3 regions of the uncultured Chloroflexus sp. genome follow, and region 1 is predicted to be linked to each of the others. Evidence: riboswitches for the same ligand, from Rfam matches in the RefSeq annotation. Region 1 holds a riboswitch; each other region holds the start of a gene.
The links. Region 1 has a riboswitch for S-adenosylmethionine ahead of Q1A00_RS04760 (aminotransferase class I/II-fold pyridoxal phosphate-dependent enzyme). Riboswitches for the same ligand answer to the same signal wherever they lie in the genome.

Region 1 (9,631 bases):
GGCTATCAGGTCGCGCCGCCAGCACCTTGAGCACGAGCCGCGCGATGAGCAACCCGCTGATCGCACCACCAAGGAGGGCGATGCCGTTGCGCAATCTAGCTACGTTCCAAACCTGCATGGTCACTCCTTGAAACTTTTTGCCGAACCTGTTCGTCTGTTGTATGTAAGCGTAATGTAAATGCAATGTGGTGTCTCGCCGTGTTTATCTGCGCTTGCAGCGTTTCTCAGTGGTAGGGTGATTTGGCTCCTGCGGCCGACAACTTCTCAGATACGTTGATATTTCTCAGCGAAATATGACCAGCGACCTATGGCATTGGTAACAGTAGTTTGCTAAACTACCAATACCTACGCTCTCTTCTTCATCGCAGCCACTGGTGACAATTTGGCAGCAACTACGTTGGAGAATTGGTATGATCAAGCCGATGGTGTCGGTTAGCGCAGAGCAGCGTATCACAATCAAGCGGTTTCTCGGCACACAGCGGTTCAACCTCTTTCTGTTGATGGTTGGCATCGAGCTGTGTTTGCTCGTTAGCGTGCTAGGTTGGTTGCTGAGTGCTGCGCCATCACGCACCCCGTTGGCTGCCACACCAGATTTAACGCCGCTAACCCATGAAATCAAGGGCCGGCTCAGTGGTGCGATCCTCGACCCGTTGATTGAAATAAAGCCGGGTGTAGCAATCCGGGCTAGCAACATCCGCGGTTTTCGCTACGAGGGTAGCATCTACTACTATTACGTTGAAGGTGCTGCAAACTACGATCCCCTCTCACGCGGTATTGTCCGGCCCGATCAAGTCGAAATCATGCTGCGCGATGAAAGCGGCGCACAGACGATCGTGCTGTATCGCGTGCATTGAGATTAGCGGCGACGACCTTCTTGCCAATCACCCCAATCGCGTTCTTCAGCCGCCCGGATCGCGCGCCGCTTCAATGCCCGCCGCGATATCGGGATGACATCGTTGAAGATAGCCCAGAGCTGTTCTTCAAGGTGCGGCTGTTTCGCCAAGGCCGCCTCAATTGCGCTCATATCAAGCCCTCGCGCGTGTAATTCGCGGGCAATGGTCTTCGCCCGCTCCTTGTCATCGTTCGCTAAGGCCGCGATCAATTCTTCTTCCGGAGTCATATTCGCTCCTCTGGTAGAGATGCAACGTGAGCAAAGCTGCAAAGGTTGGTGAACGCAAAGCCGCCAAGGATGTTTGGAAACGATCCAAAGCGGTCTTCTACCCCGCCGACAAGATCCTTTGCGTGCTCTGTGACCGTCGTGCCTTTGCGTTGAACATCCCTTAGGCTACGCGGTGAGAATGATTGGCCCCTCGTCAGAGATTGCCAACGTATGCTCAAACTGGGCCGAACGCTTGCCATCGGCGGTGCGTACCGTCCAGCCGTCCCGATCGATCTTGGTCGTTGCTGTACCGGCATTAATCATCGGCTCGATGGTAAAGACCATTCCTGCGACAATCTTCCGCGTCTGGTTGGGATCATCGTAATGCAAAATCGTCGGCTCTTCGTGCAAATTACGGCCCAACCCGTGCCCGGTATACTCGCGCACGACTGAAAAACCATTGGCTTCAGCGTAACGCTGGATCGCCGCTCCAATCGCGCGCAGCGGATTACCTACTCGTGCCTGCTCGATACCTAGTTCGAGACAGCGGCGCGTGACATCGAGTAACCGCTGCGTCTCGTCATCGACCTCGCCGACGGCAAAGGTTTCGCAGGCGTCGCCGATCCAGCCGTTTAGGCGCAGGCCAATGTCAATTCCGACAATGTCGCCTTGGCGTAAGCGGTCGCGCTTGCTGGGAATGCCGTGGCAGATCACATCGTTAATCGAGGCGCAGATCGTGCCGGGGAAGGGTGGGATATAGTTACGCCGTCCGGCAGGGACGTACCCTTTGTACACCGGCTCAGCCCCGTGAGAACGGATAAACTCTTCAGCAATTGCATCGAGTTCAGCCGTGGTCACGCCGGGTCGGATATGCTCACGCAATACGTTGAACGTCTGCCGCACCAGTTGGCCGGCGGCACGCAAGAGTTCTATCTGCGCTGGAGATTTGAGAATGATAGCCATTGATTTGCTCGCTTATCTTCAGACACTAAGGACGATGCAACGCATCGTCCCTCCCATATGTTATAGCACATTCTCTGCAATCGCCGGCGCCGGCGGCCGCGGCAACAAACCGGCCTGCTCGACCACCCGTGGGATTGCTCGAGTCCAATCAACCGACATAATATGGACACCAGCCACCCCTTCGATACTCAGTAATTCATTGACCAGTTCGGCCGCTAGTGCAATGCCTTCAGCTTCGCTGTCAGTGGCGCGCTGCATCCGCTCGATCACTGTATCGGGCATGAGTGTACCGGGCAAGTTATCGCGCAAATAGACTGCCGACTGCGGACGGCGCAAGATCATCACTCCGGCTAGGATGTACGCCTGCTGATGCAGACCAGCGGCGCGCACATCGGCCATCCAGTGTCGAAACCGTGCTACATCAAAGATTAACTGGGTCTGAACAAATTCAGCGCCGGCTTCAATCTTCTTCTCTAGTCGTGCTGCTCGCTCGACGTTAGGGTTAGCGACGCTGCCGATAAAAAAGTGGGGGGCTTCTTTGAGTGGTGTACCCGATTGAAACGTAGCCTGATCGCGCAGGGTCCGCAGCATACGGATCAGTTGAAACGAATTCAGGTCGAGCACATTCTTGGCGTCGGGATGGTCACCGATGCGCGGATGATCGCCGGTCATTGCTAACAGGTTCCGCACCCCAAGCGCCGAAGCGCTCAAGGCATCAGCTTGTAATGCAATCCGGTTGCGGTGCTGGCAGGTCATCTGCATGATCGGCTCGATGCCGAGTTGCTGTAAGATCACGCTGCCGCCCAACGACGACATGCGGGCAATGCCACGCTGGTTGTCGGTCAGATTGACCGCATCAACATAATCGCGAATGTTCGTGGCGAGGGTCTCAAGGTGCGCGCGGGCCGCCCCCTTGGGCGGCGCAATCTCGCCGGTGACCACAATCTGGCCGGCGGCTAGCCGGCGTTGCAGGGTGGAGTGCATAAGCTATTCGTCGGCAAGGGCTTGTTGCAGATCGGCGATCAGGTCGCTCGCATCTTCGATCCCGCATGAGAGCCGGATCAGATTGTCGCGGATGCCCACCGCCAGCCGTTCTTCACTACTCAATTCATAGTAACTCATAAGCGCCGGTTGTTCAACCAGACTTTCCACACCGCCAAAGCTTGGGGCAATGTAAGGCAAGCGCAATCGGTCAACGACTGTCATTGCACTGTGCAGATCGCCGACCACCTCGAATGAGACCACGCCGCCAAACCCGCGCATTTGGGCGCGAGCAATGGCGTGATCGGGGTGATCGGGCAAGCCGGGATAATGCACTTTGGTCACGCGCGGGTGGCGGGCGAGAAATTCGGCCACCGCCTGCCCATTCTGATTGTGCCGCTCCATCCGTAAGGCGAGCGTTTTCAGGCCGCGGCCCAGCAAATAGGCCGCGTGTGGATCGCAGATTCCACCGAGAATGCCTTGCGTCTCGCGCAAGGCGCTGATGATCGACGGACGGCCAATGATAACGCCGGCGAGCAGATCGTTATGACCGGCAAGATATTTGCTACAGCTATGTACGACGAGATCGATGCCGTATGCGAGGGGGTGCATGTTGTAGGGGGTGGCGAAGGTCGCATCGATCACCGTCTTGATCCGGTGTTCGCGGGCAATTGCCGCCACTGCGGCCAGATCGATCACCCGCAGATAGGGGTTGGTCGGCGCTTCGGTAACGATCAAGCGCGTGTGGCCCGGCTCAATCGCGGCGGCGATGGCTGCCGGATCGGCTGCTGCCACCACCGTATGCCTTACCCCGAGGCGGGCTAACATCGTGCTGATAAACTGACGAGTACGGCGATAGCCGTCGTCAGTCAAGATGACATGGCTGCCAGCAGGGAGCATCGCCAACATCACGGTGGTCAACGCATTCATCCCGGAAGCGCAGAGCAATGCTGCTGCCGGAGCATCCGGTGACTCGAGCGCTGCGAGGCGAGCTTCAACGGCGCGCACGGTCGGGTTGCTATACCGGCCATACTCGTCGCGCTCTCGTTCACCCGCCTGAAAGGCGATCAACTCGGCGCTATCGCGGAAGGTATAGGTGGCACTCTGCACAATAGGTGGCGTGATCGCGTCGAACGCGCGCTGACGCGGTTCGCCAGCGTGGACGGCGGCCGTACTGAGGCCGGGAGACTGGTTAGTGGGCATAAAAAAACCTCTCATCGGGGCGACGAGAGATCAGATGACGCGCTTCTGCCGAGGGCGAGAAGACGCCGCTCTCCTCTCATCTGCCAGCTTCGTGCTGCCGGAGTTGCCACCCGTCAGGCGTTGATCCGCCGGGTTGGCGCGGTTTCATCGGGCCGGTCCCTCCACCGCTCTGGATGAGTGCAGCGTTCTGCAATTGAAGCAAGTATAGCAGGAAAGAATGCGGGTTGTCAATTCACAGGAGTGGGATACCGTCCCGCTCTTAGCGCGTGCAATAGTAAATCTCGCCGCTCTCGGCGGTCAACCCCATCCGCAGCGCCGCCTCGTGATCGGGAACCATATCAGTTACTGTTGTGACCGATACGGTAAACCCGGCTTCGCATAACCGATCGATATAATCGCGGCCATACTTACGCACATGATCTTCTTGCCCAAACGCAATCAGTCGTTCCTTTGGTTCAACGATCGTGGGATCTTCAAAGGTTGTTTCAGCCATAATCGGTACCAACAAGATCGCCCAACCGGTTGGCTTGAGTGTGCGCCAAAACTCGCGTATTGCTTTGCGATCATCAGGCACGTGTTCGAGCACATGGCTGCATAAAATAACATCAAAATATTCATCAGGATATTGAATATTGGTAATATCCATTTTGACCATGACGTGGGGATCGAGTAAATCCGCAGTGAGGTAGCCTGCGCCTAACCGGCGCCGGAAGATCGGCTCAAAGCATGGTTCAGGAGCGACATGCAGAACGTTCTTGGGTTGTGCGTCAAAAAGATTGGTTCGTTTGGTGAGGTATAACCATAATAAGCGGTGGCGTTCTAACGAACCGCAATAAATGCACATCGCGCCTTTGCGCTTCGATCTTCCGTAAGGAGCAAATGCACGCGACTCGCGTTGGCAAACGGGGCAGAAGCGACCTGTGCCACGATAACGAGGTTTCTAATCTGCTGGACTCGATTGCGCACACTGCGTAGCGGTCGCTTGATTTCTTCGGGGAGATGGCGTAGCGGGTTCGGCATAACGTATTTCAAGAATATGTTGATTGGGGCGAGACGTGATAGAGTCCCGCCCCCTTATATCACTATCACACGCGCAGGAAGGCTGACATAATCACCACATCATGCAACTCGCCGTTGCGATCAATAGCGTGGCGTGCCAATTGCCCTTCGACAGCGAACCCTAAGCGTGAAAAGATTGCTTGCCCAGCCTTCAGAGCGGCTAGCATTGCTACTGTTACCTTCTGAGCACCTAATTCACGCGCCGCTTCCACAATGGCTTGCGCCATCTGCGTTCCCAACCCGCTCCGACGCCACCCCGGTTTCACGATCAGGCGTAATTCGGCAACGTGGTTTGACCAACCGGGCACACGCCGTGCTGAGGTGTAGGCCACGATCGAACCATCATCGGCCAGTGCAATGATTTGCCGCCAATTCTCGGCGTGCGAGGCGTTAGCCAAGCGAGCAATAATTTCGGGATTGGTGAAATCTTCTTCGAGGTAGAGGAGATCGTCTTTGGGTAAACTTACCCCAAAATCGGCGAGTGCCGCTCGATCGCTTTCGACTAACGGGCGAATTGTCACCTGCCGACCATCTTTTAGTGCTGCATTGCTTATCGCTTCGCTGCGTAGGGCCATGCCCAGCCTCCTGCTGTGTGCTGATAAGGGACAGTTTCATATCGAAGTGCGTGAAATATACCACATGAAGTTACAGCCGGGTTACGCCATGCAACATCTCTTTGAAATGGTCAATTCTTTTCCCTGATTGTGTTATCGAAACTGGTATAATTGTAGCTGTTCCTTGGATTAGTAGCAACCGGCGGAGTCGCCCGGCGATCCGTCGCAAGGAGGTCGTCATGAGCGAAAAGCGCGAGGTCGTTGTGCTCAGTGGCGTGCGCACGGCCATTGGCACATTCGGCGGCAGTCTCAAAGACCATCCCCCGACTGAATTGGCGGCGTTGGTAACCCGCGAGGCAGTGGCGCGGGCTGGCGTACAGCCTGAGGAAATTGGGCATGTTGTCTTTGGCCACGTGATTAATACCGAGCCGCACGATATGTATATGGCTCGCTATGCAGCGGTACGCGGTGGTTTACCGGTCGAAGTGCCGGCGCTGACTCTCAATCGGCTGTGCGGAAGCGGTCTGCAAGCGATTGTTTCGGCGGCGCAGTATATTTTGCTCGGCGATATTGATGCAGCCGTTGCCGGTGGTTCCGAGTGTATGAGTCGCAGTCCGTATAGCCTGCCGGCGATGCGCTTCGGCGCCCGAATGAACGACGCGAAGGCTGTCGATATGATGGTCGGCGCGCTGAACGATCCGTTCGATGATTGCCATATGGGAGTGACTGCCGAGAATGTGGCAGCGAAGTGGGGCATTAGTCGCGAAGATCAAGATCAATTGGCCTACGAGAGTCATATGCGCGCGGCCCGCGCGATCGAAGAGGGGCGCTTTACTGAGCAGATCGTGCCGGTCGAGGTTAAGGTCAAAGGCGGTACTGCGCAGTTCACTATTGATGAAGGCGTGCGCCGCGATACCAGTCTCGATAAGTTAGCCAAGCTGCGCCCAGTGTTCCTCAAGGATGGCACAGTTACCGCTGGCAATGCCTCTAGCATTAATGATGCCGCTGCCGCCGTGGTGTTGATGGATCGGGCCACCGCCGAACAGCGTGGCTATAAGCCAATGGCACGCTTGGTGGGCTACAGCAACGTCGCGGTTGATCCGAAGTATATGGGTATTGGCCCGGTGCCGGCGGTGCGCCGTCTGCTCGAGCGGACTGGTCTGCGGATTGATGATATCGATGTCTTTGAGGTGAACGAAGCCTTCGCCGCCCAAGCCTTGGCCGTGATTCGCGATCTGGGTCTGCCTATGGATCGTACCAATCCTAACGGGAGTGGTATCTCGTTGGGCCATCCGATCGGCGCGACCGGCTGTATCCTGACGGTGAAAGCCATCTATGAGTTGCATCGTGTCGGTGGACGCTATGCGTTGGTGACGATGTGTATCGGTGGTGGACAGGGGATTGCGGCGATCTTCGAGCGTATGTAACTGCGTTACAATTAGGTGCGTTGCGAGCAGACGCCATAGTGTGGGCCGTGGCGTCTGCTCAAGGAACAAAGTGTAAGGTTGGTAGGAGAGAACAATGGGCAAGTTAGCTGGCCGGGTCGCGATTGTGACCGGCGCTTCGCGCGGGATTGGGCGGGCTATTGCGCTGGCATTGGCCGCCGAGGGCGCTAAGGTGGCGGTTAATTACAATAGTAGCGCTGCCGCAGCGCAGGAAGTGGTGGATACGATTCGATCATCTGGTGGTGACGCGATGCCGGTGCAGGCTAATGTGAGCCGAGCTGATGAGGCGCGTATGATGGTGCAGCAGGTGCTCGATCAGTGGGGCCACGTTGATATTTTAGTCAATAATGCCGGTATCACTCGCGACCGCACCTTACGCAAGCTCACCGATGAGGATTGGAGCACCGTGATCCAGAATAACCTCAATAGTGTGTACTACTGCACCACCGCCGTGATGCCGCACATGATCGAGCGCAAATACGGGCGGATCATTAATATCAGCTCGTTTGTCGGGCAAGCCGGTAATTTCGGCCAAGCCAACTACGCCGCGTCAAAGGGCGGTATTATTGCCTTCACCAAGACCGCAGCACTTGAATTAGCGAAACATAATATTACGGTCAACGCGCTGGCACCCGGCTTTACCATCACTGATATGCTGGCCAAAGTGCCCGAACAGGTGCAAGAACAGATCAAAGCCCGCATTCCAATGGGGCGCTTTGGCTTGCCCGAAGAGATTGCTAAGGCCGTCGTGTTCTTGGCTGCCGATGGCGACTACATCACCGGCCAGCAGATTAACGTTAACGGCGGTGTGTATATGTAGCCATCACCTGCGCAAGAACTACGATTTGCGCATGCGTTCGATGATCGATTGAATGTCGCCGACGTAGCCCTGCCACGCCTGCATCATCTCTTGACTCAAGCGTTGTTGGGTGCGAATTGCGTCGGCGACTGCTTGCTCGGTCGAATGGCGCAAACTACGACTGTAGTCCCAGTTTTTCAAGACGATGTCGAAGGCCATGTCTGTACTGGCGGCGAGGAGTTCGTTCCACGCTCGCAACGACTGGAACATTGGATCGGTCAAATCCGGCAGCATTGGCTGGTTGGACGTGGGTTGCTCGCGTTCTTCGTTCGTTGGCATTGTATCTGGCCCTGTGTACAATAGGCAATGTTGAATCTGTCGGTTATGGAAGTGGCAATGCTGTCCATTGCCTAATGATGATCACGGCAATGCAAGGCATTGCACTAACGATCCCTGCCATCCTCATGGTATCACCAGCGGTTACAGATGAGTATAACGAATACCTGTTACGGCCTCGGCTCCTGCCGCCGCCAGCCCCGTTGTACCGTGTCCGTCGGGTACGGGTTGAGCAGCGGCTGGCGGTAGCCCTTGATGCGCCGTTGACTATTGTGGTTGCGCCGCCCGGCAGTGGCAAGACGGTCGCGCTAGCGGCACTCGCTGTTCACGGTGGCTGGCCAGCAGCGTGGTGCCGTGCCGATGCCGCTGATGATCCTCCGCGCCTTTTGCGCCATCTCGCGGCAGCCCTAAGTCGTGTGACTCCCCTTGATACTCAGCGCTCGCCGACAACAATCGATGCGTTGATTAATGCCTTGACTAGCGATCTCGATGATGAAACCTTGCTGATTATCGATGATGCGCATCTGATCGATGAACACCCTGATTTGCGTGCGCTGATCGAACGCTTGATCGTTGCCCAACCGCCACGGTTGCATCTTGTCTTGGCCGGACGGCGTGAACCCGATTCGCCTCTGATCGCCACCGCTCGTCTCCGTGGTGAGGCGGTGCTCGTCGAGCCAGATGCATTGGCATTTACGTCTGATGAGGCTGCTGCCCTCTGGCAACAGGCTGGACGGACGCTGCCAGCCGATTTCGATGAGTTGCTTGCATTTAGTGCTGGCTGGGCGCTGGCACTACGGATTGCGCTCGATGCCACTGATTGGCGCAGTTCGTTGGGTTTGCGCGAACACGTCACGCCAGCACTTGACGAATATCTGGAACGTGAGGTGTTGGCGCCGCTGCCCGCACCGTTGCGCCGCTGCCTCCAACGTAGCGCCGGTCTGCGTTGGCTCGAACCCGGTATTTGCTCGGCGCTTGATCCAGCGCTCAATGCCCCAGCCTTGATTGCTGAATTGCGCCGACGCCGGCTTTTTGTCGAACCTTTCGGCGATCATGGGGTGCGCTTTCAACCAATTATTGCCGCTTGGCTGGCTCGCCGCGCCGCGGCTGATCCGGAGTGGCCTACGCTGCACCGGCAAGCGGCAGCCTATTTTCAACGCACTGGCGATCGAGAGAGTGCGCTGTACCATCA
Region 2 (9,631 bases), on a different contig from region 1:
GCCAGTGTGCGCATCAGATTGGCGGTCTCGGTGGTGACGTGCAGACAGGCGCTAATGCGCAGGCCAGCCAATGGTCGCTCGCGGGCAAAGCGCTCGCGGATCAAGCGCAGCACCGGCATCTCTTTCTCGGCCCACTCGATGCGCTTGCGGCCCTGTTCAGCGAGGCTGAGGTCTTTTACGTCGTAACTGGCAGTCATACGGTGTAATCGCTCCTTTGCTAGGATGTCGTGAGCGTTCCTACCGGCCACTCCGGTACGAACGCTGATGCACGAATAACGGAATGGGTTGCTGTGTGGGCGCTGGTAAACAGCGCCTCCATCGCGGCGAGATTGTCGAGTGACTCGGTGAGCGGCATGGCGCCGATAGCGGGAATGGGTTCACCGGCGGCAGCGAGCCGCGCGAAGCCTTCCGCCTCCAACTGAAAGTGGTCGGCAGGCGGAATGGTGATTGTTTCGACAGTAACGTGGCGACCGCCACGGGCCACAGCGATGCTCGTCGCCTGTTCGGAGGTCGGGTTAAACGGACGTTCAAGATGGATCCAGCCAGCGTCGCCAATAATCTCAACCCGCTGGTTCCACGCGCTGCGGAAGCTGCACGTGATAGTGGCATGGCGATCACCATCAAAGCGCAGCAGACCGCTGAGACTGAAATCGATAGGCGCACCGTTGACAAAGGCGCTCGCTGTGCGTGGTTGTGAACCGAAGACCATACGGGCATAGCTCAGCGGGTAGCAGCCGATGTCGTAAAGCGCACCGCCGCCTAAGTCGGCATTGAGCCGAATATTTGTTGTATCGTCGAGCAGGAAGCCAAAACTGCCACGTACCTGCTGTACCTCGCCGATAACGCCATCAGCCAACAAGCGTTGCACGGTGATCGTCTGGGGATGGAAGCGGTACATAAACCCTTCCATCAACAGCCGTCGATTAGCCTGCGCCGCAGCCACCATCGCCAACCCATCGGCCAGCGTCGTCGCCATTGGCTTTTCGCAGAGCACGTGCTTACCGGCCTGCAACGCCGCAATTGACCATTCGGCGTGCAGGCTATTGGGCAACGCAAGATAGACTGCCTCAACTTCCGGATCGGCTAGCAGCGCGGTGTAATTGCTATACGCGCGCGGAATGCCGAAGTCGGCGGCGAACGCCGTGGCGCGCTCGCCATCGCGGGCCGCAATTGCCACCACCTGTTCAGTCGCTGAAGCAGTAAGCGCGCCGGCAAAGCGGCGGGCAATCCGGCCAGCGCTAAGAATGCCCCACTTCATGCCGCCTCCTGCAGCGAGAAGACGTCGAGCGGCAAATCGTGGCCAAACGCAGCGCGGTACCGGTTGGCAAACTGGCTCAGTGTAAAGCGATGCTCTTGGCAACCGCGCTCTTCAATCGCGTAGGCAGCGCAGAGCGCGGCAATCCGGCCGGTCATTTCCAGCGGCAAGCCGCGTGCCAACCCAAACGCAATCCCGGCCAAATACGCATCACCGGCGCCGGTCGGATCGCGTACCTCGGTAACGGGGGCGATTGGAATCTGGGCAGCGAGTTGACCATCAACATAGATCTGCGAACCATCAACTCCGCGTGTTACCACCGTAATCGGCGCTTGGCCGATCAATTCGGGTTCGCTAATCCCAAGGCACTTCGCCATCATGCCAAACTCATAGTCGTTACTAATCAACACTCGCGCCCCTTTCAAGCCAACTTCCAGCAAGTCAGGGTCAAGGCGGGGCGTCTGCTTGCCCGGATCGAAAATATAGGGCACCCCCATCTGCTGGCATTCGCGGGCGAACCGGCGCATCGCGTCGGGGTTGGTCGGTGAAATCAGCACCAAATCATCAGCCGTCAAGCCGCGGTCCAAGAGGGAATTGTGGTGATCGTGTCCCATAGCGCCAGCGTAGAACGCGACAATCTGATTATTGGCCTGATCGGTATTAATAAAGCAAGAGGAGGTAAACTCGTGCTCGATGATCGTAATCCCGCTCGTGTCTACGCCTCGATCTTCAAGCCACTCGCGATAGGCGCCGAAATCGTGGCCGGCGGCGCCGACGATGAGTGGTCGTTCGCCGAGCAGCGCCAAATTATAGGCAATATTCCCGGCGACGCCGCCGCGCAACTTGCGCATCGAGTCGACCAAAAAACTGACCGAGATAATATGCGCTTTGTCGCTCAGCATAAAATCCTTAAAGTAGCCGGGAAAATCCATAATGTAATCGAAGGCAAGCGAGCCGGTGACCACGATCTTCACGGTACGTACTCCTCTACATACCCCGCGATGAGCGGGAGACCAATGTTATATCTCGGTAAAACCAACCGCTTGTTGGACTAACTGCGCCGTCTCGGCGCAGAGCTGTAAGGCTTGTTCGGCTTGGGCCGGGTTAAGGTAGGCTAGGCTACCAGTGAACGAAATAAACGATTGGCGCTGCACCACTGCCGTATCAACGCCGGTGGTTGCGGCGATCTGCCGCATCGCCTGCAACGTCTGATCGCGCAGCTCGCTACTCTGCGCGTTGGCGAGCAGGCGCGCTTCCGCCGGCACCACGCCCCAAGCCATGCATCCGCCATCGGCAAGAAATTCGGCGAGCGGCGTCGCGGCAGCCAGCAGCGGTTGCAGGTGGTCAGCTAGATGACAGCCGATCACATCAACCGGCAGATGCAACACCTCTGCCCACTGCACCCCGCCGCTCAGAAAGAGACCGCGGCGGCTCGGCAGATCGGCCAGCAACCGGTTGAGCAGATCGAGTCCATCCTCCCACGTGAGCGGGCAGAGCGGCGTTGACAGCGCATCGAGGAACGGCTCTTCGATCATGGCCAGCCGACGCAGGGCATAACCCTGCACCTGTTCGTGCTGCCATGCGACGCGCAAGCTGCACAGATAGAGCAGTAGCTCGCGCCATTCCGGTTCGTAGGCCAGTGGCCGGTCGTGGTTATCAGTCAGCGCCAAGCTGAGACTCACCGGGCCGATCGTTTCGTATTTAAGCAACAGCGGTTGCCGTTCTTCGGTATTGAGCCGGCGCAAGACTTCTTCCAGCACTGTTACTGCCGGGCCGCTCAGTGCAGCAAACTGAGCATCGCCGCGAAGGTAGGCGAGGCCGACTTGCGCGGCATCACGTTCGAGGGTTTCGTGCTCAACCGCTAGCCGGTCGCGTTCAACATCGATCTGCACGCCGGGCAACCCCTGCGCCGCCAGCGCAAACGGTGTCTCGGCCAGCGTGCGCGGCGGCGGCAACGGCCATGCCGGCGTTTGCGGCAGATACTGGCAGATCAACTGGGCAACCATTGCCGGATTGTTATGCGGCAACCCGCCGCGCAGCAGGGGCCGGCAAGCCGGTTGAAATGCGCCAAAGCCACTCATGATCCGCTCGCAAGGTGTCGGAGAGCATCGATGAACGGTGGCTGCACCACGCCGCGTTCAGTAATAATGGCCGTTACTAGCTCGTGCGGTGTTACGTCGAACGCTGGATGGGCAGCCTGAACGCCGTGCGGTGCAATGGCGACGCCGGCAATATGGGTTACTTCGGCGGGATCGCGCTCCTCAATCGGTATCTCAGCGCCGCTGGCGGTAGCGAGGTCAATCGTGGAGGAGGGGGCGGCGACGTAAAAGGGGATGTTGTGATAACGAGCCAAGACGGCTAACCCGTAGGTGCCAATCTTGTTAGCAACATCGCCATTGGCGGCGATGCGGTCAGCGCCGACGATCACGCAATCAACGAGGCCGCGTTGCATCATGAAAGCAGCCATATTGTCGGTAATCAAGGTTTGCGAAATGCCGGCCTGCAACAGTTCCCACGCCGTCAGGCGCGCACCTTGCAAGAAGGGGCGGGTCTCATCAACAAAGACGTGGATCGGGCGGCCTTGGGCGAAGGCAGTGCGGATCGGCGCCAGCGCGGTGCCGTAGCCGGCAGTGGCGAGGCCACCGGCGTTGCAGTGGGTGAGCACGTGGCCACGAGGTGGGATCAGCGGCGCACCGTGATCACCGATGGCGTGGCACATCGCGAGGTCTTCGGCGTAAATAGCTTCAGCTTCAGCGAGTAGCGCCGCCTTGATCGCGTCTGCTCCTTCTGCCGCAACCGCCTCGGCCCGGCGCAGCATGCGCGTCGTTGCCCATGCCAAGTTCACTGCGGTCGGGCGTTGAGCGTCGAGGGTTGCCTTCGCTTGCTGCAGCTCGGTGAGCAGCGCCTCTGGAGTAGCAGCCCTGCTCTGGCGGGCAACCAATGCCATCCCGTAGGCAGCAGTGCAACCGATCGCCGGCGCGCCGCGCACTTGCATGCTGCGAATCGCATGGGCGACGTGGGCTAACTCGGTGCAATGCACCACTTCAAACGTGTGCGGCAGCTTGCGCTGGTCGATCAGGCGAACGGTATCATCTTCCCACCAGACAGTGCGGAGTTCCATAGGCGTTGCAATAAGATGGAGCCACTCGCGCGGCGAGAGGCTCCGATAATCACGTCGTTCCTCTCATCTTCCGGCCAATGTTGTCCATTGCCGCTGGATTTGGCACCTTCCCTGACGGGGGTTGCCGGGCGTCATCGGGCCAGTCCCTCAGCCCATCTCGATGAGCATCTGAAGTTCGCCGACGCACCATGGCGCAAGCGAACGTTGTGCGCGATTATAACACGATTGTGAGGCTGCGGCAAATAGCTGTGTCAAGCGAGAAATTGCTTGCCTATGACCCTCTTTTGCTGAGCAGTGGTTGGTATGCAGAGGCATTGTGCGCTAGCGCGATGCTATCACACAAAGTGAGCGAATACTTTATTCCCTACCATCCGCCCACGCTCGGTCAACCGTACCCGCTCGCTCTCGATTGTGATCAACCCCTGTGCGCTTAGGTCGGCCAGTGTCGTACCATAGATGTCGGTTAACGCTTGACCAACCCGGGCCGCGAAGTGGCTGAAGCTGACACCGATATCGAGCCGCAACCCCATGAACATCGTCTCAGCAGCGAGATCGGCCTTGGTGAGCGGGATGGTCTCGGCGATTGGGCGGCGTCCGGCCTGTACCGCAGCGAGGTAACCATCGATCGGGCGCAGATTGGCGTACCGTTGTGGGAAGACGTGACCGTGCGCGCCAGCGCCGGCGGCGAGGTAGTCGCTGTTGAGCCAGTAGGCGAGATTGTGCTGGCAGGCCAGTGTGGGTGGGGCATCAGGTCGGTCAGCGGGGTGGGAACGAACCCAATTTGAAATCTCGTAGTGACGGTAGCCCGCGTTGCCAAGCAGCTCCATCGCTAACTCGTACATCGCGCCGGTCAGATCGTCATCAGGTACGCGCAAGCGCCCCGCCGTTACTTGCGCATAGAGCGGCGTGCTCTCTTCCAGAATCAGCGAGTAGAGTGCGAAGTGATCGACATCCCACGTTATCACCTCTTGCAAGGTGGCCCGCCATTCAGCCAAGTCTTGTCCGGGCAGGCCAAAGATAAAGTCAAGGTTGATCGACTCAAATCCCACTCGCCGAGCATCTTCATAGCTAGCGCGTGCCTCAGCAGCGGTGTGGATGCGTCCGAGCATGCGCAAGGTTGGATCGTGCAGACTTTGCACGCCCATGCTCAGCCGGTTGATGCCCAGCACGCGCAGATCGCGCAGGTAATCGCGCCCCAACACCGTGCCGGGGTTGGCTTCGAGCGAGATTTCGGCCTGCTCTAAGGGCACAATTGCTGCTGCCGCCTGCAAGATGCGCTCGATCTGGGCCGGTGTGAGCATACTCGGTGTGCCGCCGCCGAAGAAGATGCTCGGTCGTAACGCCGCTGCTTCAGCAGAGATCGGCAATGGTGGGAGATACTCGCGCAGCATGGCTAGCTCGGCGCAGAGCGCATCAACATACGCCGCAATCCGATGCTCTAGGTTGGCGTAGGTGTTAAAATCGCAGTACGAGCAGCGACGATGGCAAAATGGAATATGAAGGTAAAGATGGCGCATGTGGTGATGTTCTCGGTGAGTATATTACCCGATCAGAATCTGCTCTTCTGGATAGATCACGTGTTGCGGCGACGTATTTGGTCGAGCGATGGCGCTGATGATCGTAAGAGCGCCTAATCTGCCCCAAAACATCACCGCAATGATCACCAACTGACCGATGGGATTAAGTTCGTCAGTCAATCCCAATGATAGCCCACACGTGGCAAAAGCTGACACAACTTCAAAGACGGCACGGTCGAGCGTGGTATCGTGGGTTGTCACAATGAGCCACGTGGCGAGCAGCACGACAAAGAGCGAAATCGTCAACACTGCAGCCGCACGCCGCACCATACCGGTCGCGAGACTACGTCCACTAAACTGCGCAGTGGGTAGGCCACGGGCATAGCTCCAGAGCGAAATAGAGAGCACAGCAAAGGTGCCGGTCGTAATGCCGCCGCCCATCGAGGCGGGCGCACAGCCAATGAACATCAGCGTGATCAACAGCAGTTGACTGCCCGGCGTCAGTTCCTCAAAATTGGCAATGCCAGAAAAGCCAGCCGTGCGAGCTGAAATTGATTGGAAGGTCGTGACAATGATTTGGCGAGCGAGGGGTTCGTTGTGCAGAGCACCATCGGTATCAAACCCTTCGCTGAGCCAGAGACCAACTGACCCACCAACGACGAGGATCGTGACTACGAGCAGGGTAATACGGGTATGCAATGAGAATTTGTGTCCTTGGAAATACGAAGTCAAATCGGCGACTACTGGAATACCGAGACCACCTAAAAAGATCAAAGCCCCCATCACAAAGAGGGTCACACTATCGCGGGGGAGGCCATCTGCAAAGCCGGGAGTGCCGATGAAGAGATCAAAGCCGGCGTTACAAAATGCCGAGACCGAATGAAACAGTGCATAAAACAGCGCCTGCCCTTCACTGAGGCGCGGATCGGTACGCCAGTGCAAATACAACATCGCCGCGCCAATGGCCTCGATCGTGATGACGGTAATCAGCACCCGTTTCGTAAGGCTTAAAATTGCTGCTGGCGAAAGAAGACCGAGCGAATCGCTCAGCGCCAGCCGGTCGGTAAAGCTGATCCGCCGGCCAAGGAGACGAAAAATAATCACGGCGACGACCATAAAGCCGACACCGCCGATTTGGATCAGCAGCATCAGCAGAATCTGCCCGATGAATGAAAGGTCTTGTACCGGTGTAATAATCGATAAGCCGGTGACGCTCAGCGCAGAGGTGGCCGTGAAGAGCGCCTCCATGAAGGATAATGGTCGGGTACTGCTGAGCGGTATTAAGAGCAACCCGGTGCCGATTGCTATCGACAGAGCTAAACCGCCGACGAGTCTGAGTGGCGGCGGGATGGGTCTGCGCCGTAAGCGGTTAAGGGAACGGCTAGTAGGAAGTGAGATCATGACGATAAATCGCAGAACGTACTGATATTCGCATCAGAGCCGATAATGAGCATCCGGTCGTCACGGCGAAAGACATAGTCTGGCGGTGGGGTGACGAGCATTTTGTTGTCGCTTTGCTTCACTGCCAAGACATTGATCCCGTAGCGCCGGCGCAACCCGCTTTGCATCAACGTTTGCCCCACCAGCGGCGCTGGCACTTTGACTTCTGCTACGCTGAAGCCGTGTCCAAGGTTTAGGTGTTCAAGCAGGTGCGGTTCCGAAAGTTGCCACGCCAGCCGGGCGCCGGCTTCGTGTTCAGGTAACACAACCATATCGGCACCGACTCTGGTCAAGATATACTGTTGGCGTTCATTAAGCGCCTTGCACACGACACGCTTAACCCCTAGTTGTTTCAGGGCGACGGTGGTCATCAAGTTGGCTTCAAATTGCGACCCGATCGCGACCACAACTGTGTCGAAGGACAAAATATCAACCGCCCGCAGTGCATCTTCGTTGGTCGAATCGAGCGCAACGACCTGTGTCATGCGGTCAGCTAATTGTTGGACGATGTTTGGATCGCGATCGATGCCTAACACGGTGTGGCCGCGTTCGATCAAGTTCAGGGCAACGCTGCGTCCGAATCGACCAAGACCAATCACGGCGAATTCGAGCTGGCTTGGCTTGCGCGCCATGCGACTCCCCTCCTTCGACGGCTGTTAGGTATGTTGTCTGCATTGTACCGCAGATTAAGGAGCGACTAGGTGTATGGCTCCTCTCCACCCTCCCTCTCCCTACGGGGGCGAGGGGCGGTGCGCTGCGGACTGGTACTCCCCGGTCGCGCGAAATGTATTCCGCCCACTTTCCCAGTCAAGCGACCCTGCCCCTCCCTCCCGCCCTCTCCCCACGGGGGCGAGGGGGCGGTTTGTCATTACGAGGAGTGTAACCCCTGAATCAATCTCCTCCTCAACACGCAGATGGCCCCTCACCTCAGTGGCAAGAGAGAAAGAGAACGCCCCATCCAAAGTCCCGCAGGGTCTGCTGTACCCCATATTCGGACTTGGTACTTGACAACCGCTCGCTTCTTTGTTAGTTTTAGGATAGACTAAAAATGTTTTTTGAACAGGTTCATATGCATCTTCGGCTTGGCTTAATCATAACGCTCACCATACTCTCACTCGCAAGTTGCGCCACGCCGGTCAGTGACGGGCGCATCCGAGTGGTTGCAACCACCGGCCCCATCAGCGATATCGTGCAGGCAATTGCCGGTGAGCGGGTTACGCTGCGCACGATGCTCGGCCCCGGCATCGATCCACACACCTACATTGCTACTGAGAGCGATCTATTTGCACTGCAAGAAGCTGCTCTCATTCTTTACAACGGTCTGCATCTCGAAGCCAACCTTGCCCGTGTGTTCGAGGGGATCAAACGCAGCGGGCGGATTCCCGTCATCGCCGTTGCAGAAGCGATACCGGAAGGATTGCTCTTGGCTTGGCAAGACGGTGACAAAGCCTATGACCCACACGTTTGGCACGATCCGCAACGGTGGCGCTACGCGGTGGAAGCAGTACGCGATGCACTAATTGCGGTTGATCCAGCCGGGAGTGCTCTATACTGGCAGCGCAGTGAGCAGTATCTGGCCGATCTTCAGGCGCTTGATACCGAGTTGCGCATCATGGCCGAGCGTATTCCACTCGAGCAACGCATCCTAGTAACGGCGCACGATGCGTTCCAATACTTCGGTCACGCCTACGGCTTCCGGGTCGAAGCGGTGCAAGGCATCAGTACCGCCGCTGAGGCTAGCGCCGCCGATATTCGTGCGCTTACCGAATTGGTGGTTACGCACCGAGTTCCAGCGATCTTCGTCGAAACCAGCGTCTCGTCGCGCACCATCGAGGCAGTGCAGAGTGCAGCGCGCGCTGTCGGCCACGAAGTGCGTATCGGCGGTGAACTCTATTCCGATTCACTTGGTGATCCCGATGGGCCGGCAGGCACGTACTTTGGAATGATGCTTCACAATATGCAGACGATCGTCACTGCGTTGGCTCCGGCCGACACATAGGAACTAGAGCGATGAGGTGATGCTATGCATCCAGCGGTTGAAATCGAGGACTTAACGGTCGCTTACGGTGATAAACCGGTGCTATGGGATGTCGATTTGCGCGTACCACGTGGTGTTTTGATGGGGATTATTGGCCCGAATGGAGCAGGTAAGACGACACTCCTAAAAGCAACCTTAGGACTTGTAAAGCCGGCTGCAGGTAGTGTGCGCATTCTGGGCCGGCCTTACGAACAGCAACGGCGTCTTGTGGCTTATGTGCCGCAACGGAGCAGTGTTGATTGGGATTTTCCTACTACGGT
Region 3 (9,631 bases), on a different contig from region 1:
CCACCCCCTTCTCGGCTGCCAACCGCGCAGCCATGCCGATCACCGGCCCGTGTAGATTCCAGCGCCGCCGAAACGCAGCAATCTCGGCTTCGGATACATCAACTACCTCAACCGGTGGTGGGATAATCGTTACCTTGTGACGCCACCGCCGTAGGTAGGGCGAATGATCGGCAAAATCTTGGGTATAGGCAACGATCCGCGTCGCCAACGCCGCCGCCGCCTGATTAGCTGTATCTACAACCCGATTCGCCACCCGATTGAGCATACCCGGCGGCAGTTTAAGATCGCTATGGTAAGTCAGCACCACCGGCTGCTTGAGCAATTTGCCGCGCAGTGCCAACCCCGGCGCATCAAACTGTGGCAAATGCAGACTCATAGCATCATGTTCGAGTGAAAGGCGCGTGGCTAACCAACCAAACGTGGGCATCAGCACGCCTTTACTTATTCGGGCCAGCACCGGCGCACGCACCACGCGCACACCATCGCGCAGTTCAACCTTTGGCAAACTCGGATCGTACTGCGAGGTAAGTACAGTCACCCGATGCCCACGCCGCGCTAAGCCACGGGCTAATCGTTCAACATAGATGGTCAAACCACTTGTGTACGGACGATAGTAGGTCAGTGCGCAGAGAATTCGCATACGATCTCGTGAAATAAAGAACGAGAGGCAATCAACCTCTCGTTCGTAGACGCCTCTGGAGGCGACGGCGGGAATCGAACCCGCGAATGGCGGTTTTGCAGACCGCTGCATTACCACTTTGCTACGTCGCCATCGCTCCTTATTGTAGCATAGGCAGGCTTACCTCGCAACTTGTACGAAATCGTGGTGAACTCCCGTGCAACCCCTCGAAACTTGCTTCTAACAACCTTCACCCCTACTTCGTGGTTGAGCTTGCCGCCTCTACAGATCGCACTGCAATTGCCCCTACCACTGCCCCTACCACCCGCACCAAATCGGTCGGTGCTAATCCAATCATCACCCCGCGTTGGCCAGCATTGACATAGATGATCGGATGCGCCAGCGCCGACTCATCAAGGTATGACGGCCACCGTTTCGCCGTCAACGCCAGCGCACCAATGCCACCGACCCGCAGGCCAGTCAGACGTTCAGCTTCAGCGTGTGGCGCCATCTCGCATCGTTTGACTCCGGCTAATGTTGCAAGCCGTTTGAGATCAAGCTGACAATCAGCCGGCACCATCGCCAAGGCTGGTCGCACGCCGGCGCCGAGCACTACTAACGTCTTGCAGACTTGCGCCGCTGGGACGCCAATTGCCGCCGCTACCGCCACTGCGTCCGGCGCTGCTGGATCGTACTCGTGAATGGTATACGTGATGCGCTGGCGATCGAGCAGGCGCATCGAATTGAGTTTATCTGCCATAGAGATGTTTGATCACCGTTCATTGACAGCTATCGCTAACGGTACGCGAGCGGGAACGAGCGGGATGGTCACCAAAAACGTTGACCCTTTACCGGGCTGGCTCGTTGCTGCAATCGAACCACCCATTACCATGCACAACCGCTGGGCTATCGCTAAACCTATCCCAGCGCCGCTGTGGCGTTGGGTTAACGCTTCGTCAAAGCGGACGAACGGCTCAAACAGTACCTCGAGCTGTTCGCGACTCATGCCAATGCCGGTATCGCTCACACTGAGTCGCAGCACTGCCGGCCCCTCCCCATCATCACAGATTGCTACAGCCAATTTGATCTCACCTTGGCGAGTAAACTTCACCGCATTTTGCAAGAGGTGCAACAAAATCTGGCGCACCTTAGCGCGATCAACCTCGATGATCGTCGCCGGATCAACTGCCAGATCGATCGACAGCCGGTTGCTATGCGCATTCGCCCACGGCGCAATCGCAGTTTGCACTTCGTCGATGAGCAACCCCAGCGGCCAGCGTTCTCGACTCACCACCACATCGCCGGCCTCGAGCCGGGCAAGATCAAGCACATCATTAATCAGGCTCAGCAACTGTCCGGCTGATTCTCTGATGCGTCGGAGGCGAGTGATCGCAAGCTCCGGGCTTAGTGCGCCTTCCTGTGCGTCTTCGTGCAATAATTCGCTGTAGCCGATGATGGTATTGAGCGGTGTGCGCAACTCGTGGCTCATATTAGCCAAGAATGCGCTTTTGGCTCGCATCGCCACTGTCGCCGCAACGCGAGCTTCAGCCAATTCACGCTCAAGGGCGACAAGATGGCGTTGCAGTTCGGCCCGCTGCGTGCGCTCACGCCAGCTATACCACCCTAACGCTACGCTCATCCCGCCAAGCCCAGCCAAGGCCGCGAAACACCAGCCGCTGCCAAATGCCAAGGCGAGCACTGCTGAGGCAACCCACACGCCCAATAACAACAGAGCCACCCGCTGCCAGCTTGCCGATGGCAACCATAACCATTGCTTAAGCCACAATCCAGCGTGCTTCAATGAATCCTCACCCACTGGCACGGAAAGGCATCTATCTCTAGAGATCACTGTTATCTTACCGCAAACCAGTGTGGAGGTAAACAGCTTCGTGCAACTGGCGCATACACTGTGCTGCGCTTACTGAAGGCTGCAAAACTGACTTCTTATGCATTCCTCCTGCTATTCAGCCGCCAACCGATCAAGGAAATCACGGATCAATACACTCTGCACGTCAAGGTCAGTCAGAAAAGCGTCGTGACCGGCATCAGTAGCAATCAAGTGCGTGGTAAACGAACGGCCCACCGCTTGGGCTGCCGCCTCCATCTGATAGGTCTCGCTCGGCGGGTAAAGCCAGTCACTGCTGTAGGCCAAGCCAAGGAACCGCGCCCGCGCTTGATCAAAGGCCGCCGCCAGCGAACCGTAACGCGCCGCTAGATCCCAACTGTCCATGGCGCGGGTGATGATAAGGTAGGAATTGGCATCAAACCGATCGTTGAAGCGGGCCGCTTGATGTTCGAGATAGTGTTCAATCGCAAAGTGCGGCCCAAGATCGAGCGTACCGGGATCACCACGCCGACCAAAGCGTTGCTCCAGCTTCTCTTCGCACAGATAGGTGATATGGCCAAGCATACGCGCCACTGCCAGACCGTCGCGCGGCGGTTCGCCATCGTAATAGTCGCCGCCTTGCCAGCGTGGATCAGCCATAATCGCGCGCCGGCCAATGTAATTCCACGCCACTGTTTGCGCACTTGAGCGAGCGCTAGTTGCTAGCAGGATCGCTCCGCGCACCCGTTGCGGATATTCCACTGCCCATGCTAACGCTTGAAACCCGCCCATTGAACCACCGGCCACCGCCAGCAATGTCTCGATGCCCAACGCATCGATGAGACGCCGCTGAGCATGCACCATATCTTCAATCGTGATGATGGGAAAGCGCGATCCGTAAGGCTTACCATCAGCCGGGTGTGGGCTTGAGGGACCGGTTGAACCACGACAACCGCCGATCACGTTTGAGCAGATGACAAAATAGCGGTTGGTGTCGAATGCGCGTCCCGGCCCGATCATTCCGTCCCACCAGCCCGGTTTACGGTCAGCGGGGCTATGGTAGCCGGCAGCGTGCGCATCACCTGACAAGGCGTGGAGGATCAAGATCGCATTCGAGCGATCAGGGGCTAGCTCACCGTATGTCTCGTAAGCCAGCGTCAACGGTGCCAGCGTTGCACCACTCACCAACGTCAGCGGTGTTGTCCAATGCATGCGCTGGGTGCGCACATAGCCAACCCCCTCTGGGGTTGGCGCATGAACGAAAGCTTCCATCAACATCTTCTCCTGACTGCAAGGAAGCCGGGCAGCCGGCAACAGCGGCGACACCGTTGTCGCCGCGATGCCCGCTGTGTATTATGACGGCGTCCCGGCCAGCGCTTGATCGAGATCGGCCAAAATGTCGTCGATCGTCTCAAGACCAATCGAGAGCCGCACATAATCGTCGGTCACGCCAGTCAGCCGCTGCTCTTCCGGCGTCAACTGGCTGTGGGTCGTCGTGGCCGGATGGATAGCAAGGCTCTTAGCGTCACCGATGTTTGCCAGATGCGAGAAGAGGCGTAGCCGCTCGATGAAGGTACGGCCAGCCACTCGTCCGCCTTTCAAGCCAAAGCCGACGATCCCGCTCTGGCCGCGGGGCAAATACTTCTGCGCCAGCGCATAGCTCGGATGGCTCGGCAGACCGGGGTAGTTCACCCATGCCACCTTCGGATGTTCGCTAAGGTACTGAGCGACAGCCAACGCATTCTTGCTATGCCGCTCCATCCGTAACGGCAGCGTCTCTAACCCTTGCAAAAAGAGGAAGCTATTAAATGGACTGAGCGCCGCGCCGATGTCACGCAAGCCCTGCACCCGCGCTTTGATAATATACGCTAATTGACCAAACGTCTGTGTGTAAACCAACCCGTGGTAGCTCGGATCAGGGCTGGTAAATTCAGGGAACCGGCCACTGGCTGCCCAGTCGAACTTGCCACTATCAACGATAATCCCGCCAATGGCGGTGCCGTGCCCACCGATATACTTCGTCGCCGAGTGGATGACAATATCGGCGCCGTGCTGGATCGGCTGCCACAGATATGGCGTCACCGTTGTCGCATCAACTATCACCGGCACGCCGCGCTCGTGGGCGATGGCCGCGATCCGTTCCAGATCGAGCACGTCGAGCCGCGGATTTCCAACCAATTCGAGGAAAAAGGCTTTAGTGCGATCGTCAATAGCAGCCGCAAAACCGTCGTAATCGCGCGCATCGACAAAACGGGTGGTAATGCCGAGCTTTGGTAAGGTGTGGCGGAAGAGGTTATACGTGCCGCCGTACAAATCTGACGAAGCAACGATATTGTCCCCACTGCCGGCTAGATTGAGAATAGCTAGCGTCTCGGCGGCTTGCCCTGACGCCAATGCCAACGCGCCAACTCCACCTTCGAGCGCCGCCATGCGCTGCTCGAACACGTCGGTGGTCGGGTTCATGATGCGCGTGTAGATATTACCAAATTCCTGCAAGTTGAACAGACGCGCCGCATGATCGGTGTCCTTGAACTGATACGATGTGGTGGCATAGATCGGCACCGCCCGTGATCCGGTAACCGGATCAGGGGTCTGACCGGCATGCAAGGCGAGCGTCTCGAAACCGGTGAAGCGCGGAGCATCGGACATGAACAACCTCCTCAAACATTTATCAAAGTGAGCCAAATTGCAGGCAACAAAAACGCCCTCAACGTGCGATGAGGGCGTGAAATCATTGCGGCAAGCCGCGCTGCCACGTCGCTCATCTTCCAGAACACTTCTGCCGGAATTAGCACCGTTCGCACGCGGCGACGCATGCGAGGGTTGCTGCGGTTTCAACGGGCCGGTCCCTCCACCGCTCTGGATGAGTGCGTGTATGTTGTTGAGGTGCGTGTCGGTGTCGCCTACACCAATGCGTTGCGGATAATATAAATTATGCAACTCGCCTTTGTCAAGTATCTGGGCAAGGAATTTTGCCCCGTTTTCGTTCCTCGTCCCTACGGAATCGGTGATAGCTGCCCAATGCGCACTGCAACCAACTCGACCTGCACATTGCCTTGACAAAGCTTGTGCTGCTGAGTAAGATAGATATGGAACCCATAACTAGACGCGCATAAAATTATCTCGAGTATACTACCAGTGTAAAGCAAGCTCTCCTAGTTCGGCAGGACAGAGCATGGCGTGTATTAAGGTATAGGTATACTCGTCTTTTTACAGAGGTTGCCCGGCTCAATATCTGTGAACCGGGCAGCAAGGAGTTAGTGTGAAGATCGCCGGCAATTACATCTTTGCAGCTAGTCGTGAGGAAGTGTGGTCTGCGCTGAATGATCCAGAAGTGTTAGCCCGCACCATTCCCGGTTGTCAGCGACTTGAGCAAGTTGGCGAAAACGAATATGAGAGCACATTGAAGATCGGCCTGCAAGCAGTGCGCGGCGTGTACAGCGGTCGCGTAAAGATTGATAACATTCACGCGCCTGAGTCGTATGACATTCACGTCGACGGGAAAGGTAGTAATGGCTTTCTGAAAGGATCGGGCAGCATTCAGCTCCGTGAAGAAAACGGACAGACGATTCTCGACTACGGTGGTGAGGCACACGTTGGTGGAACTATCGCTAGTGTTGGCCAACGTCTCCTTGATGGTGCAGCCAAGACGCTGATTTCCCAGAGCCTTAAGGCGCTTGCCGCGCAGATTGAGGCACGGCGCAGTGGTATTTCTTCACCCACGGCTGAATCCGAGTCGGCCACACCTGCAACATCTGCTACCTCAGTATCACCACCCGCTACCCCTGAGCCGGCTGCCGCGCCACCATCTGCTCCCGTTACCCCTGAGCCGGCTGCCGCGCCCAATCCCAAACCTGCTGCGCATGCACCTGAGCCGGAAGAGTCAACCGTTGCCCGGCGCACAATTCACGTTCCTGCCGGTGAAGGTCTCACTGAAGTAGATGTTGCCCTCGGCGTTATCGAGGATTTTTTGAAAGAGCGTCCGTGGGTGCCATGGGTCATTATCGCATTCTTACTCGGTTACTTACTTGGTCGGCGCCGTTAGCCCGGCCAACAGTTCCTCGCTTCTCATTAGGCAACCTGCCCGAGCATAGGGGAGGAGGCAAGCGAGAAGGCGCGCGCATACCGATAGTCGCCTTCTCACCAAAGAAATACGCTTCATTAGATCGTTTATCGTCATCGTGCGCGACGTTTCCCTTAGTCCACACTTCATTACCCGTCGCTGTTTCATAGTATGTCGTTTACTTCACAGTCAACAAGGAGGTTGGAGCGTGACAACGATTACGGTCACCATCAACGGTGTTCGCTACACTAGTGAGGTTGAGCCGCGCCTACTGCTCGTTCACTACTTGCGTGAGCATCTCAATCTGACCGGCACTCATATCGGGTGCGATACCAGCCAATGCGGCGCGTGCGTCGTACATATCAACGGCGTGAGCGTTAAGTCGTGTACTACGCTGGCCGTTCAGTGCGATGGCGCCGAGATTACCACCATTGAGGGTTTAGCGCACGACGGCCAGCTCCACCCGCTGCAAGAAGGTTTCTGGGAGAAGCACGGTCTTCAGTGCGGGTTCTGTACCCCCGGTATGATTATGGCCGCCGCCGATCTACTCAAGCGCAACCCCAATCCCACCGATGAAGAGATTCGCCACGGCCTCGAAGGCAATCTCTGCCGTTGCACCGGCTACGAAAACATTGTCCGAGCTGTGCGCTATGCCGCCGAGAAGATGGCCGCTGCACAAGCCGCTGATTAGTCCGTTCGGCACTTGTTCACAACGAACCTAGTGAGGAGTCAAGGATGACCGCTACCGAGATGAAGGAGCGACTGGTTGGACGGGCGTTGAAGCGCCGCGAAGACCCCAAGCTGATTACCGGTCACGGCAATTATCTTGATGACATCAAGCTGCCCGGTATGCTGCACATTGCGCTGGTGCGTAGCCCTTATGCTCATGCCAAAATTGTGTCAATCGACGCAAGTAAAGCACTGGCAATGCCCGGTGTAGTTGCGGTATTCACCGGTAAGGACATGCTCGATATCAACCCGATGCCGGCAGCATGGCTGGCTTCAGGGGTGAAGAACAATCCGGTACCTCCGCGCGCGCTGGCCGTTGATAAGGTGGCAATGGTTGGCGATCCAGTGGCGATGGTGGTGGCTGAAAACCGTTATATCGCTCGCGATGCTGCTGATGCGGTTGAGGTTGAGTACGAACCGCTACCAGCAGTTGTCGATGCCCGCAAAGCGGTTGAACCCGGCGCGCCCCAGATCCACGAGGCTGCACCCAACAATATTGTGTTTGAGTGGGAATGCGGGAATAAGGCAGCGGCGGACGCGGCAGTCGCGAGCGCCGAGGTGGTGGTTAAGGAAGAGATTATCAATCAACGCCTTATTCCCACCCCAATGGAGACGCGCGGTTCAATTGCGCGCTACGATGCCACGACTGGCGAATGGACGGTCTGGATGACCTCGCAGGCGCCGCACGTGCATCGTTTGCTCTTAACTGCCTTCGTCTTCGGAGTGCCTGAAACAAAACTGCGCTGCATTGCGCCGAACGTCGGTGGTGGTTTTGGGCAGAAGATCTTCTGCTACAACGATATGGCCTTCACGATGTGGGCCGCGCGCAAGCTGGGCCGACCGGTGAAGTTTGTTGAGGATCGCTCTGAGAATTACAAGTATTCAACCCACGGACGCGACCATATTACCGAGGCCGAGCTGGCCGGTACCCGCGATGGCAAGATTACCGGCCTGCGCGTGAAGACATGGGCGAATATTGGTGCTTACTTCTCGACCGTCGCTGCCGGTATTCCAACAACGCTCTACGGTCGGATCGTCACCGGGGCTTACAAGATTCCGGCAGCGCACGTTCACGTAACCGGCGTGTATACCAATACGGCAATGGTTGATGCGTATCGCGGTGCCGGTCGCCCTGAAGCTAGCTACCTGATCGAACGCATGGTTGATCGCTTTGCCGCTGAGATCGGGATGGATCCGGCTGAGGTGCGGCGCAAGAATTTCATCCAACCAGAAGACTTCCCCTACGATAATGGGTTGGGTCTGCTGCCCTACGATAGCGGCAATTACGAGCCGGCGTTGAACAAGGCGCTAGAAATTGCTGGCTATGCCGAGTTCCGCAAGCAGCAAGCGGAATTGCGCAAACAGGGCCGCTACCTCGGCATCGGTATCTCGTCGTATGTTGAAATCTGCGGCATTGCGCCAAGCGCGTGGATGGGCAGTCAAGGTTGGGGGGCCGGCCTTTGGGAAAGCGCTAATGTTCGTGTCCATCTCACCGGCAAGGTGGTGGTCACGACCGGCTCGCTGCCGCACGGCCAAGGCCTTGAGACGACCTTTGCCCAGATTGTGGCTGACGAGTTGGGTGTGCCTTACGAGGATGTCGAGGTGCAGTGGGGCGACACTCAAGGTACACCGTTCGGCTATGGCACCTACGGCTCACGCTCGCTGGCCGTCGGCGGGGTGGCGATTAAGCGTAGCGTCGATAAGATCAAAGAGAAGGCGCGCAAGTTGGCCGCTCACCTGCTGGAAGCCAACGAGGCTGACATCGTGTTTGAGAATGGCCGCGCGTATGTCAAAGGTTCACCCGACAAGGGCAAGACAATTGGCGAGTTAGCCGCCGCTGCCGCCGTTGCTTATAACCTGCCACCCGGTATGGAACCCTTCCTCGACGAGACCAGCTACTACGATCCGCCGAACTGTACCTTCCCCTTCGGTACGCATGTAAGCATTGTTGAGGTTGATCCTGAAACCGGCCATGTCAAGCTGTTGCGCTATATCGCGGTTGATGACTGCGGTAATCAGATCAATCCGCTGATCGTGGAAGGTCAAATTCACGGTGGTATCGCCCAAGGGTTGGCACAGGCACTCTACGAGGGGGCTGTCTATAGCGAAGACGGCCAATTGCTCACCGGTACGCTGATGGACTACGCTGTGCCGACGGCCGCAATGGTGCCGCATATCGAGACAGACCATACCGTTACACCGTCGCCGGTGAATCCGCTCGGCGTGAAGGGGGCTGGCGAGGCGGGCACGATTGCATCGGCGCAGTGCGTGATGAACGCGATTATTGATGCGCTGGCACCGTTCGGCGTGAAGCATTTGCAAATGCCGGCCACTCCCGAACGGATTTGGCACGCGATTCACGGTAAGTAGCGAGAAGCAACGCAGGCGCGGGCTA

Region 2: another riboswitch for S-adenosylmethionine. It lies ahead of mtnA (S-methyl-5-thioribose-1-phosphate isomerase); the one in region 1 lies ahead of Q1A00_RS04760 (aminotransferase class I/II-fold pyridoxal phosphate-dependent enzyme).
Region 3: another riboswitch for S-adenosylmethionine. It lies ahead of Q1A00_RS00175 (homocysteine synthase); the one in region 1 lies ahead of Q1A00_RS04760 (aminotransferase class I/II-fold pyridoxal phosphate-dependent enzyme).

Annotation. Positions count from the first base shown of each region.
Region 1 is NZ_CALLJH010000009.1:23,393-33,023, forward strand. Features, by position in the region: gene Q1A00_RS04735 (YggT family protein) at 1-118, opposite strand, end outside; gene Q1A00_RS04740 (hypothetical protein) at 411-854, shown strand; gene Q1A00_RS04745 (hypothetical protein) at 857-1,120, opposite strand; gene map (type I methionyl aminopeptidase) at 1,286-2,062, opposite strand; gene Q1A00_RS04755 (methylenetetrahydrofolate reductase) at 2,123-3,046, opposite strand; gene Q1A00_RS04760 (aminotransferase class I/II-fold pyridoxal phosphate-dependent enzyme) at 3,050-4,246, opposite strand; SAM riboswitch class I at 4,320-4,426, opposite strand; gene Q1A00_RS04765 (class I SAM-dependent methyltransferase) at 4,506-5,090, opposite strand; gene Q1A00_RS04770 (GNAT family N-acetyltransferase) at 5,332-5,880, opposite strand; gene Q1A00_RS04775 (acetyl-CoA C-acyltransferase family protein) at 6,099-7,286, shown strand; gene fabG (3-oxoacyl-[acyl-carrier-protein] reductase) at 7,381-8,124, shown strand; gene Q1A00_RS04785 (hypothetical protein) at 8,143-8,442, opposite strand; gene Q1A00_RS04790 (BTAD domain-containing putative transcriptional regulator) at 8,532-9,631, shown strand, end outside.
Region 2 is NZ_CALLJH010000050.1:32,398-42,028, reverse strand. Features, by position in the region: gene ahcY (adenosylhomocysteinase) at 1-197, opposite strand, end outside; gene Q1A00_RS15780 (Gfo/Idh/MocA family oxidoreductase) at 218-1,258, opposite strand; gene Q1A00_RS15775 (carbohydrate kinase family protein) at 1,255-2,229, opposite strand; gene Q1A00_RS15770 (hypothetical protein) at 2,275-3,336, opposite strand; gene mtnA (S-methyl-5-thioribose-1-phosphate isomerase) at 3,333-4,376, opposite strand; SAM riboswitch class I at 4,437-4,543, opposite strand; gene hemW (radical SAM family heme chaperone HemW) at 4,712-5,893, opposite strand; gene Q1A00_RS15755 (TrkH family potassium uptake protein) at 5,918-7,294, opposite strand; gene Q1A00_RS15750 (TrkA family potassium uptake protein) at 7,291-7,965, opposite strand; gene Q1A00_RS15745 (zinc ABC transporter substrate-binding protein) at 8,403-9,332, shown strand; gene Q1A00_RS15740 (metal ABC transporter ATP-binding protein) at 9,357-9,631, shown strand, end outside.
Region 3 is NZ_CALLJH010000001.1:38,878-48,508, reverse strand. Features, by position in the region: gene Q1A00_RS00200 (glycosyltransferase family 4 protein) at 1-640, opposite strand, end outside; tRNA gene Q1A00_RS00195 (tRNA-Cys) at 697-771, opposite strand; gene Q1A00_RS00190 (YbaK/EbsC family protein) at 876-1,379, opposite strand; gene Q1A00_RS00185 (ATP-binding protein) at 1,392-2,420, opposite strand; gene Q1A00_RS00180 (homoserine O-acetyltransferase) at 2,580-3,716, opposite strand; gene Q1A00_RS00175 (homocysteine synthase) at 3,798-5,093, opposite strand; SAM riboswitch class I at 5,203-5,314, opposite strand; gene Q1A00_RS00170 (carbon monoxide dehydrogenase subunit G) at 5,707-6,489, shown strand; gene Q1A00_RS00165 ((2Fe-2S)-binding protein) at 6,716-7,198, shown strand; gene Q1A00_RS00160 (molybdopterin cofactor-binding domain-containing protein) at 7,243-9,606, shown strand.